DNA from 2 places in the Paenalcaligenes sp. Me52 genome. Region 1 is predicted to be linked to the other one. Evidence: predicted binding sites of a transcription regulator. Region 1 holds the regulator's gene; the other holds the start of a gene.
The links. The regulator FNR, encoded in region 1, switches genes on or off when oxygen is low (the NO sensors DNR and NnrR bind a similar motif). The targets are predictions, from matches to a motif close to TTGATNNNNATCAA.
Positions count from the first base shown of each region.

Region 1 (6,479 bases):
TCTACCTTTGAAGGCTCCATGATGGCGATCCGTACTGTGAACTCCCTGTCCCACTACACTGACTGGACTATCGGTCACGTGCACTCTGGTGCGCTGGGTTGGGTAGCGATGGTGACCTTCGGTTCCCTGTACTACATGATTCCTCGCCTGTATGGCCAAAAACAGATGGCTCTGCCAAAACTGGTAGAGATTCACTTCTGGGTGGCAACACTGGGCGTGGTGCTGTATATCGCTGCGATGTGGATTTCCGGTGTGATGCAAGGTTTGATGTGGCGTGCAACTGCTCCTGATGGCTTGCTGACATACAGCTTCGTTGAAGGGGTGAAAGCAACTTATCCGTTCTATGCAATTCGTGCATTGGGTGGCTTTATGTTTGTTTGCGGTATTGTCATGATGGGCGTGAACGTCTTCTTGACTGCATGGGGCAAACCTCGTGTGAACCCTGTTGTTCCGCTGACTAACCCTGATGCTATCAGTCCGACTAACGTTGGTCCGGCTGTTGTTACGGAATAAGGAGCAATCAATGTCCTCATCTGAGAAAAAAGGTTTTACACACGCCACGATTGAGCGCAACGTTGGTTTGTTGATTGTGCTCAGTATTCTGGTGATTTCCTTTGCGGGTTTGGTGCAGATCGTGCCGCTGTTTTTCCAGCACTCTATGACTGAACCCACAGAAGGCGTGAAGCCATACGAGCCTCTGCGTTTGGTAGGTAGAGATATCTACATTCGCGAAGGCTGCGTAGGCTGTCACTCCCAACAAGTGCGTATGCTGCAATCCGAAGTACAGCGCTACGGTCCTTACTCTCTGGCCGGCGAGACTGTGTACGATCACCCATTCTTGTGGGGTTCCAAACGTACTGGTCCTGACTTGGCCCGTGTAGGTGGCGTGTACACCGATAACTGGCACCGTATTCACTTGCGTAATCCTCGTGATACAGAACCTGCTTCCAACATGCCAGCCTACCCTTGGCTGCAACATAACAGCGTAGAAAATGACGACGTGCGTGCACGTATGAATGCTCTGCGTATTATCGGCGTGCCTTACACCGACGAGCAGATTGAAAAAGCACCTCAGCAATTGGTTGGTAAAACCGAAGAAGATGCGCTGATTGCTTATCTGCAAGGTATGGGTGTAGAAGGTCGCGCAGCAGCTGAACAAGCTGTAGCCGAGGGGAGACGCTAATCATGGTTGCATTCTTGAATGGTCTGATGACAATACTTGGCATTGTGACGTTCATTGGTATTGTGATCTGGGCGTGGTCGGATGGCCGTAAAAAAGCCAACCATGATGGGTCTATGCTTCCTTTCGCATTACCGGATGAAGCTGACGAGAAGGGAGGTTCGAATGAGTGATTTTTTTAATCTAGGCTGGGGGATTTATATCTCCGCTATTGCTCTGTTGGGCATTGCCTTCTGTCTATGGTTGTTGTGGACTCAGCGTGCCTGGCTGTCTCCTTCCATGGAAGAGCAAGAGTCGTCCCATGTGTGGGACGGCAATATCACGGAGCTCAATACTAACGTGCCACGCTGGTGGACCGTTATGTACGTATTACTGTGTATTTTTGCACTAGGCTACCTGATTATGTACCCAGGTCTGGGTAGTTATCAGGGGATGTTGAGTTACTCGTCCGCCAAAGAAGTGCAAGCACAGCAAGAGCAAATTAACGAGCGTTTAGCACCAACGTACGCTCGTTTCCGTGAAATGCCCTTGAATGAAATCGCTGACGATGCAGAGGCTCGTGCTATTGGCCAACGTTTGTTCTTGAACAACTGTGCTCAGTGTCACGGTTCCGATGCTCAAGGTAGCCCAAGCTTCCCTAACCTGACAGACAGCTCTTGGATGTGGGGTGGTAAGCCTGAGGATATTCTGCACACTATTACTGAAGGTAGACGCGGCATCATGACAGCACACAAAGGTGTGTTGACCCCAGGTGAAGCATCCGACATAGCTCAGTACGTGCGTTCCTTGAACAGCTTGGCTCATGACCAATCACGTGTACCGTCCGGCAAAAAACTGTTTGAACAAACATGTTTTGCATGTCACGGTGCCGATGCTAAAGGCAATCAATTGTTGGGTGCTCCTGACCTGACTAGCGGTAACTGGCTGTATGGCAGTTCGGAAGCCGTGATTGTTGAAGGTATCTTGAACGGTCGTGATAACCAGATGCCAGCCCAGAAAAACCGCCTGACCGAAGAGCAAATTCGCTTGTTGGCTGGTTGGGTTTGGGGTCTGAGCAACAGCAATGCTAAGTAAGCATTGTGATGTGATTATTGTAAGTTGAGGTGTAGCATGAGTAGTGACGCTCCCCATCGTCAACCAGACGAAGGTAATACAGAGCAGGTACCGGAATGGCGGCCACCTGGTTCCCCCAAACCGGTGACAGCTAAGGCGTCCGCTCATGCTGTTAAGATCGACGACGTCAATAAGAAGATCTACGCTAGATCAGTAAAAGGGGTGTTCGCCAACTGGCGAATCGCCCTGGTATTCCTCACCCAGATTATTTATTACGGTCTGCCTTGGTTGCAGTGGAATGAACGCCAAGCCGTATTGTTTGATCTGGGTACGAGGAAGTTCTACATGTTCGGCATCGTGATGTGGCCACAAGATATTATTTATCTGACTGTGCTGCTGATTTTGTCGGCATTCTCGCTGTTTCTCTTTACAGCGATGGCGGGGCGTCTCTTCTGTGGTTACGCCTGTCCGCAAACGGTATATACCGAAATTTTCATGTGGGTTGAACGCAAGGTGGAAGGCGACCGTATGGCTCGCATCCGTCTGGATGAAGCTCCTTGGAGTGCTAAAAAGCTGCGTCTCAAAGCTACAAAACACTTCTTGTGGATTGTGATTGCTCTCTGGACAGGTTTTACATTTATCGGTTACTTCGCTCCTATCCGTGAGCTTGGTGCACAGATTCTCGATTTCACGTTAGGCCCATGGCAGTGGTTCTGGTTGTTGTTCTACGGCTTTGCTACGTGGGGTAACGCTGGCTTCCTGCGCGAGGCTATCTGTAAGTACATGTGCCCGTATGCACGCTTCCAAAGTGTGATGGTGGATGACGACACCTTTGTGGTGAGTTATGACCACGTGCGTGGTGAACCTCGTGGTAAGCGTTCCAAGAAAGTGGATCACAAAGAAGCAGGCTTAGGGGACTGTGTAGACTGTACCCTCTGTGTGCAGGTCTGTCCGACCGGTATCGACATTCGAGAAGGGCTGCAATATATGTGTATTGGTTGCGGAGCCTGTGTCGATGCCTGTGACGATGTGATGGAAAAACTGGATTACCCTAAAGGGTTAATCCGTTACACCTCTGGCCGTGCTATTACCGAGCGCTTAAGCCAGGATCAAGTGCGTAGGCATATGTTTAGGCCACGTATCTTGGTGTATATTGCAATTCTGAGTCTTATTACTGTGGCAGCGATTTACTCGCTGATGGCCCGTAATGATCTACACATGGATGTGATCCGAGATCGGGGTGTAATGGGGCGCGAAGTTCCGGGCGGTCATATAGAGAACATTTATAGACTGCAAATGATGAACAAATCAGAACAGCCTATGCGCATCGAGTTGGGTGCGGAAGGTTTCCCTGGTATCACCATTAGTACAGTGAGCGGTGGCAGTGCAGAAATCGTCGTGCCAGCAGCAACGAACGAACTGATTCCTGTGCACGTACAAGTTCCTGTGGAGGCGGGTTTGAAAGAGGGTATGCACGATATAGTGATTACTGCCCGTAAACCTGGTAGCGCTGAGTCTGGTGAAGAGCTCATCAGTGAGAAAACACGTTTTTATGTGCCTCGCTAGGGCGCACACGATAAAGGACCCATCATGTCAAATGCAATAGATCAGGATTTGGATACGCAGCCATGGTTTAAAGAGCCTTGGCCGTGGATCCTTATGGCAGGCCCATTCTTGGCTATGGTTGGTTGTGCTGTGACCATCGCCTTGGTGCTGCAACCTACAGGGGTTAGTGAAACCATTAACGATGGTGGTCAGAAGCGTGGCTTGGTCGTAACGCGAGACAAGGCACCGGAGACACCTGTAGTGGTAGAGGCTGAATAAGGCCAAACGACTATGTAGCAATAAAAAATCCCACGTTGTGACGTGGGATTTTTTATGATGCTTAAGCGTTGCGGTGTAGCGAGGCTTGAGTAGAGGGCTACGGTTTAGCAGTCCACTCCAGCCATGGCTTGCAGAGCAGGTAGGTCTAGAATCATGACTTCGCGTTGTTGTATACGCAGCAAACCTTCGCGAGCAAAGCGCGAGAACAGGCGGCTAACGGTTTCCAGTGTCAGGCCCAAAAAGTTACCGATTTCCTCACGGCTCATGCGCAAAATGAACTGATAAGGAGAGTAACCCAAGGTAGATAAACGCTGGGACAGGTTGATCAAGAAAGCAGCGAGACGCTGTTCAGAGCGTAACGCACCCAAGTTCATGATTAGAGTATGAGAGCGGTTGATTTCCTTGCTCATCAGGCGACGCAGTTGTTGTTGCAAGATAGGTAACTGTAATGACAGCTTATCTAGCTCGTTCAACGGCATCACACAGACTTCACTGTCTTCCAGTGCGATAGAGTGAGAGACATGGCGATTATTCAATAATCCGTCCATGCCGATGATCTCGCCTGGTAGCAAGAAGCCAGTGATCTGTACTTGGCCGGAGGCGTCTTCCAGTTGTGTCTTGATGCTGCCAGTGCGTAATGCATAGATGGCATCAACTTCATCATCAAGGTGGAACAGGAAAGAGCCTTTGCTCAGACGTATACGTTCCTTGACCAGATCATCCAGCTTCTGCAGGTCGTGGTTGGACATCCCCAGCGGCAAGCAGATTTCATTCAGCATGCAGGATGAGCAACGTATAGCATCGTGACTGACAGAGATTCGTTTTTGCATAGAAAGCGGCTACGGTTGAAAACAGTTAGGTACAAGGACCATGGTTAGAGCTTATTTTCAAGCGCAGCATAAAAGTTGCACTTCGGAGTGAAGTGCCATACTCAGTATTCTAGCGTATTTAAAAGCTCTTTTTGAAACATCAAGGATTTTGCTTTTTCTTTTATTTTAGTAAGTTGCAATAAATGTAAGAAAATGCAAATAATCACATAAATGATTTTAACAGGCTCTTGAAGTTTGACCAGATGTCATCATCTATAAGTCAAGCGAAATTAATCTGGTGCAGTCTGTGAATACTCATCGCAAGATTCTGCACATTACCTAGAGTAAGGCAACATGCGAATTGATAAATTAACGACAAAGTTTCAACAAGCTTTGGCTGATGCACAAAGTTTGGCATTGCAACAGGGCAATTCTTATCTGGAACCTGTGCACGTATTGGCCGCATTGTTGGCTGACGTGGATTCCGGAGCAGGCAGTCTATTGGCGCGTGCGGGTGTGGCCGTGCCACGTTTACAAGCCGAAGTTAAAAAGGCAATTGATGCATTACCTCAGATTTCATCGGGGGATGTGAATTTAAATATTAGTCGCGAGCTGCAAAGCGCGTTGGCATTAACAGAAAAAGAAGCAACCTCGCGTGGTGATACTTATATTGCCAGTGAATTGTTTTTGTTGGTATTAAGCCGAGATAAAGGGCAGGCAGGCCGTTTATTAAAAGAGACAGGACTAAATGAACAAGCACTAGCAGCAGCGATTGATGCTGTGCGAGGTGGTGAGTCGGTAAGTGATGCAGAGGGTGACGCTAATAGAGAAGCGTTGTCCAAATACACCACTGACCTGACTGAGCGAGCTCGCTTGGGCAAATTAGACCCTGTGATTGGTAGAGATGATGAGATTCGTCGCTCTATACAGATCTTGCAACGTAGGACCAAAAACAACCCTGTACTGATTGGTGAGCCAGGTGTGGGTAAAACCGCGATTGTGGAAGGGCTGGCTCAGCGTATTGTGAATAATGAAGTACCTGAGAACCTAAAAAACAAACGTGTGTTGGTGTTGGACTTGGCCGCGCTCTTGGCGGGTGCTAAATACCGTGGTGAGTTTGAAGAGCGTCTGAAAGCAGTCCTGAAAGAGCTGTCTCAAGACGCAGGTAAAACCATTCTCTTTATTGATGAAATCCATACCATGGTTGGCGCTGGTAAAGCCGAAGGTGCGATGGATGCCGGTAATATGCTGAAACCAGCATTGGCCCGCGGTGAACTGCACTGTATTGGTGCAACCACGCTGGACGAATACCGTCAGTACATAGAGAAAGATGCTGCGTTAGAGCGCCGTTTCCAGAAAGTGCTGGTGGATGAGCCAGATGTGGAATCTACCATTGCGATTCTGCGTGGTTTGCGTGAGCGCTATGAGCTGCACCACGGTGTGGCGATTACCGACCCGGCAATTGTGGCTGCTGCCGAGCTGTCTAACCGCTACATTACCGACAGATTTTTGCCGGATAAAGCGATTGACTTGATCGACGAAGCTGCTGCCCGTATTCGTATGGAGATTGACTCCAAACCTGAAGTCATGGATAGGCTAGATCGCCGCATGAT
Region 1 is NZ_JBKQFO010000001.1:2,214,754-2,221,232, reverse strand. Features, by position in the region: gene ccoN (cytochrome-c oxidase, cbb3-type subunit I) at 1-513, shown strand, start outside; gene ccoO (cytochrome-c oxidase, cbb3-type subunit II) at 524-1,183, shown strand; gene ACLO87_RS10470 (cbb3-type cytochrome oxidase subunit 3) at 1,186-1,353, shown strand; gene ccoP (cytochrome-c oxidase, cbb3-type subunit III) at 1,346-2,254, shown strand; gene ccoG (cytochrome c oxidase accessory protein CcoG) at 2,291-3,799, shown strand; gene ACLO87_RS10455 (hypothetical protein) at 3,824-4,057, shown strand; gene fnr (fumarate/nitrate reduction transcriptional regulator Fnr) at 4,162-4,887, opposite strand; gene clpB (ATP-dependent chaperone ClpB) at 5,221-6,479, shown strand, end outside.

Region 2 (6,479 bases), 1.4 Mb from region 1:
ACAGCAACAACCCCACTACATCACGCAGCAGCAAGAAACATGCAAATAAAATGACGGCACCTAAACAAGCACCTAAAACCCACAGCGCTTGAGGCGCAATTTCAGGGGATGCAATGCTGCCACCAAATAGATATTTCACAATCCTATGCTGCAAGACTATCAGTACAGGCACGGCGCTAAGTAGCACTCGCCATGGCCATGCCAACTTGAGTCTCCACACGTAGCGCCAAAGTAAATACAGCCCAATCAGACCTGCAGCATTCAGAATCACGTTACAACACTTCCTATTCGGATTGGTACACCAGCGGCACACGTTTCACATTACACATCAGCTCGTAAGAGATGGTACCTGCTGCATTTGCCACGGCATTCACATCCACTTGCTTACCCCAAAGCTCCACCTTACTGCCTATGCCTGCGTCCGGCAAATGGGTCAGATCGACGGTTAACATATCCATCGATACACGCCCTATCAGTCGTGATGGTTGACCATCAATACTGACAGGCGTGCCATTGGGTGCTCGGCGTGGATAGCCATCGGCATAGCCTACAGCGACCAACCCCACGCGTACTAGTTCTTCTGCCACAAACGTACCGCCATAGCCCAAGGCCTCGCCGGGTAATAAGGTACGAACAGCAAACACTTCACTCTGTAAGCTCATAACAGGCTGCAGCTCGTGTTCAAAAGGCGTAGGGTCAGCACCGTACAGCAAAATACCGGCACGCCCCCAACCTTGTCTGGCTTCAGGCCATTCCAATATCCCTGCTGAATTGCAAATACTGCGTCCGCCCGCCAAGCCCTCCACTGCCGCTTCAAATACAGCCAACTGTGTTTCTGTAGTTCCGCTATCGGGTTCATCCGCCCGTGCAAAGTGCGTCATGAACGTGATGTCCATCACTTTGCCCGTCACCAGCAAACGCTTATAAATATCCGCCACCATGTCTGGTCTGAACCCCACGCGATGCATGCCGCTATCCACTTTCAGCCACACGCGTAATCCATGCACATCACCCAACTGCTCGATCATGCGTACTTGGGCTTCGTGATGTACCACAGTCCACAATTGATGGGCCTGTACCAGCTCTAGTTCATCGGCATGAAAAACACCTTCCAACAACACGATGGGCTGGGTAATACCCGCCTCGCGCAGTGTCAGTGCCTCGGCTAGAAAAGCGACGGCAAACCCATCGGCTATATCGGCTAATGCGCGGGCACACTCTACCGAACCGTGACCGTAAGCATTGGCTTTTAATACAGCCAGCGTAGGACCATCCTGCAAGCAGCGAGCCAGCAGGTAGTTATGGCGCAAAGCGCCCAAATCAATAATTGCTTGAGAAGGACGAGTCATAATGAATCAGACAGAAGTGTGATAGCGGTTAATCGCCAAACCATCCGTAGGGATTTCCGGCTTCTGGCCTGCAATCAGGTCGGCAATAAGCTTGCCTGATCCGCATGCCATGGTCCAGCCCAAAGTGCCGTGACCAGTATTCAAATACAGATTAGGGTAACGCGTTGCTCCTATGATAGGAGTACTGTCTGGCGTCATGGGTCGCAGCCCTGTCCAGAATGTGGCTTTAGGCACATCGCCTCCTGGGAACAACTCATTGACCACCAATTCCAACGTGGCTCGTCGGCGCAGATCTAGCCGTGTGTTGTAGCCTGCCAGTTCGGCCATGCCACCTACACGTATGCGTTGATCAAAGCGCGTTAGCGCAATTTTATAACTTTCATCCAACACTGTGGACTGTGGTGCTAAGGCAGGATTCACTAATGGCACAGTCAAGGAATAGCCCTTGACGGGATACACGGGTAGGTCTATATCCAACTGCTGCAAGGTCTGCCGTGAGTAGCTACCAAAGGCCAAAACGTATTTATCAGCCTTCAGCACCTTGCCGCCTACCCGCACACCAGCGATTTGCCCTTGCTCAATCACAAAGCCATCCATGCTTTGCCCAAGTAAGAATTCCACACCCAATGCACGCGCTTTCTCAGCCAGTGCTTGGGTGAATAGGTGACAGTCACCCGTTTCATCGTTAGGTAAGCGCAAACCACCGGTGAGTTTTTCTTTGGCCTGTGCCAACGCAGGTTCGTACTGGCACAGCCCTTCTCTGTCTAGCAACTGGTACGGCACACCACATTGCTCTAATACCGTGATATCACTTTGCACACCGTCCAATTGCGCTTGTGTACGGAACAGCTGTATTGTGCCCCCCGTACGTTGCTCATACTGAATATTGGTATCAACACGTAATTGTTGCAGGCAATCACGGCTGTACTCCGCCACACGCATCATGCGTTCTTTATTCACGCTGTAACGCTCTGGTGAACAGTTACGCAACATTTGCAGCATCCAACGTAGTTGGAACAAGCTGCCATCTACACGTATGGCCAACGGTGCATGCTTTTGAAATAACCACTTCAGCGCTTTGGTAGGAATACCCGGCGCTGCCCACGGTGTGGAATAACCGGGAGACACTTGGCCCGCATTGGCAAAACTGGTTTCATCCGCCACCCCTGGCTGCCTGTCTATCAGCGTCACCTCCATTCCGGCCTGACGCAAGTAGTAGGCGCTGGTGACACCCACCACGCCACCACCCAAAACAATGACATTCATTACTATCTCCACCATCTATAAGTATTTTTACTATTTTAAGTAATGACTTATAGTTAATACGGCTAAAATTTAGCCTTAAAGCAGTGTTAATCACTATAAAAAATCACACCATTCTTCTTTAAAAGTGAAATGCACCAGTTAGACAGAATCGATAAAAAAATCCTGCATATACTGCAGCGTGAGGGCCGTATTCCCATGACGGAACTAGCAGAGCGAGTAGGCCTGTCGCCTTCGCCCTGTACCGAGCGTGTGAAGCGCATGGAGCGCGATAAAATCATCACCGGCTACCACGCCAAACTGTCTGCTGCGGCCTTAGATAAGCCCATGTTGGTATTTGTAGAAATTAAATTAGCGTCTAAATCAGAAGAAATTTTTGATAAAGTAAAACAAGAACTTTCTTTGATTCCTGATGTACAAGAATGCCATTTAGTTTCTGGAAGTTTTGACTATCTAATTAAAGCCAGACTCAGCGGCATGCGTGAGTACCGTCGTTTACTCGGTGATATACTAAAACGCTTGCCTGTCGCGGCAGAATCGCAAAGCCACGTGGTCATGGAAGAAGTAAAAGAAAGCCTTTGGTTGAACCTTGATCGGTAAAACCTATTAAAAACCCCTTAAATATAGTTGGCTTCTGTATTGATCATTGACCGCTGTCAATTACACTTGAGGGAAGAGCGTGTTTCAATAGCTCTATCTGATTTCATGACATGGTACACGCCATTTTGCGTCTGCCTTTTTCTTGTTTTAAGCATGGAGATTGTGACTTATGTCTATCAAATATATTGCTGCAGCTTTGTTGACCGCTGCTAGTTTGCCTGTTTACGCTGCACAATGTGACATCACTATTGAAGGCAATGATGCCATGCAGTTCAACATGCAGGAAATCGTTGTAGATAAAACCTGCACCGAGTTCACCGTAAACCTGAAACACGTTGGTTCCATGCCTAAAGCAGCAATGGGCCACAACTGGGTACTGACAAAAACAGCCGATTTCCAAGCTGCAGCCACTGAAGGCATGTCAGCAGGTATCGACAACAACTACGTTAAAGCTGGTGACGAGCGCGTTATCGCTCACACAGACGTAGTGGGTGGTGGCGAGACCACATCCGTAACGTTCGACGTAGCTAAACTGGCTGCTGGCGAAGACTACACATTCTTCTGCTCTTTCCCTGGCCACTGGGCTATGATGAAAGGCGCACTGAAACTGAGCGAATAATTCGCCTAGTCTCTTGCATGCCAAAAGCGCCGCAATTGCGGCGCTTTTTTGTGTCTGCTAATGACGTATTAGTAACCGGGGCCAGAAGCTGTTTTAGTCACAGCTGCGCCACCTTTGTAGCGAGCTGCCATGCTGCGCAAACCAGAAGCCAGCACTGACGTATCTAAGCCTACTGCTACAAACTCACAACCTAAGTCTAGATAGTGTTGAGCGTACTCTTCGCTCACTGACAAAATACCAGCGGCTTTCCCCGCACCTTTAATACGTGCAATAGCTGTATCAATCGCTTCTTGCACATCTGGGTGACCAGGGTTCCCTAAGTGCCCCATAGCGGCTGATAAATCAGCAGGGCCAATGAAGATACCGTCTACGCCTTCTACCGCCGCAATCGCTTCTATGTTTTTCAGCCCTTCTAGGCTTTCTACCTGCACCAACAAACACATTTGATCATTGGCTAGCTCAGCGTAGTTTTCAATGGCATTCCAGCGGGAAGCACGTGCCAATGCCGCACCAACACCGCGTATACCTTGCGGTGGATAGCGCATGGCTTGCGCCATTAAAGTTGCCTGCTCTGGTGTATCTACCATAGGCACTAGCAAGGTTTGCACGCCAATATCCAACATCTGCTTAATCAACGCCACATCGCCTACCGGCGGACGTATCACAGGGTGAGAATCATAAGGAGCAACCGCCTGCAGCAATGGCAATAAGGAGCGCACATCATTAGGGGCATGCTCGCCATCCAACACCAACCAATCAAAGCCAGCGGTTGCGGCAATTTCTGCTGCAGTGCTATTGGGTAAACCTACCCACACACCCACTTGTTGTTCAGTACGTAGACGCTGTTTAAACGTATTGACGGGGAGATCCATACTTCAACCTTAGAAAGAAAAAACCATTGAAGTAAGGTAGCACACTACACTGTGCTTATCGCCTGCATAGTGCAATGTTTTTGGATGACCAGCACGAAAAACTACAACGTATGACGTTGCTCGTGTAAAAGACGCGCTAACTCTGGCAGTACTGCCACTTGCCCCGGCAATTGAGCCACTACACTGCCCTGCTTAAACACCACAATTACTGGCACAGAACGTATGCCATAACGTTGGCTAATCGCCGAAGACGCTGACACATCCACCTCGCCGTAATAAGCAAGCTCAGGATGTTGCTGTGCAAAGGCTTGCACCGCTGGGCGTAATTGATGACAAGGCTGACACCACGGTGCAGAAAAATACACCACGGCAAGCTCAGCCTGCATAACTGTTTGTGAGAAATTATCCAGGGTTAGCGCATGCCAACCCTGTTGTGTAGAACTAGAAGACGTAGGCGTCATGCCTGAGCGGCATTACGTTTAACACTACGCACAACGACAGCCCCCATACTTAAGCCCAAGATGGCAGCCAACAGTGAAGCGGTCAGCACACCCAACTTGGCGGCACCCAGTAAGCTTTCATCTACAAACGCCAGCATAGCGATAAAGATGGACATCGTAAAACCAATACCTGCCAGCAAGCCAATCAATGCAATACCAGACCAGCTCACGCCTTCAGGCAGCTTACAGAGCTTCAATGCCACCATCAGCCAGCTCACACCCATGATGCCTATAGGTTTACCCAGCACCAAGGCGGCTATCACCCCAACCATCACCCAGTTTGCGCCATCTTGGCTTAGGTCTATACCATCAAAGCTCACACCCGCATTAGCCAATGCAAACAGTGGCATCACCCCAAACGCTACCCATGTGTGCAACGCCATTTGCACGCGAGTCACAGGTGCCAGCATATCGCGTTGTGCACGGCGTACATCGCTCAATGCATGAGCAAGTTCTTCGGGTTCAACAGAGTCTCTACGTTTACGCAGGTCTTGCACCACACGCTCTAAGGTTTGCATAGGACGCTCAAGACGACGGCTAGGCAGTACGGGAGTCATCAAGCCCAACACCACACCCGCCAAGGTAGGGTGCGCGCCTGTCATCAGCACACCGCCCCAAATAATTAACCCTGGAATCACGTAGGCATAGGCACTACCAATACCAACGTGCTGTAACCCTAATACCATCGCTATACCCAGCGCTACCACCAAAAAGCCGCTGTAATCCAAACCGCCGGAATAGAAGAAAGCAATAATCAGTACCGCAACGATGTCATCAATGATGGCCAACGCCAGCAAAAACACGCGGATATTAGAAGGAATGGAACGCCCCAACAAGGCCAACACCCCTACCGCAAAAGCAATGTCTGTCGCGGTAGGCACAGCCCAACCGTGACTCTGCGGGGATTGGCTATTGAACGCCACATAAATCAAGGCCGGTGCAGCCACACCACCAAAAGCGGCTGCAATAGGCAGCATCGCTTGGCGTATATCGCTCAGCGCACCTTCATGCATTTCACGGCGTATCTCCATCCCCACCACCAAGAAGAACAACGTCATCAAGGCATCGTTAATCCAGAAGTGCAACGGACGGTCGAACACATATTCGCCCAAACCAATGGAAAACGAGGTATGCCACAACGCATGGTAGCTATCAGCCCAAGGCGAGTTCGCCCAGATCAATGCCACGGCCGCTGCAAGCAACAGCACCATGCCACTAACGGCTTCAATGTGGAGGAAACGACTTACTGTAGAAAAGGCACGCTCGGTCAGTACCT
Region 2 is NZ_JBKQFO010000001.1:808,387-814,865, reverse strand. Features, by position in the region: gene ACLO87_RS03795 (metallophosphoesterase) at 1-271, opposite strand, end outside; gene alr (alanine racemase) at 285-1,349, opposite strand; gene ACLO87_RS03785 (D-amino acid dehydrogenase) at 1,356-2,615, opposite strand; gene ACLO87_RS03780 (winged helix-turn-helix transcriptional regulator) at 2,745-3,212, shown strand; gene azu (azurin) at 3,382-3,831, shown strand; gene hpaI (4-hydroxy-2-oxoheptanedioate aldolase) at 3,900-4,703, opposite strand; gene ACLO87_RS03765 (thioredoxin family protein) at 4,805-5,164, opposite strand; gene nhaA (Na+/H+ antiporter NhaA) at 5,161-6,479, opposite strand, start outside.
Region 2: a site for FNR is predicted at 3,259-3,272, ahead of azu (azurin). Genes of this name have one in related genera too.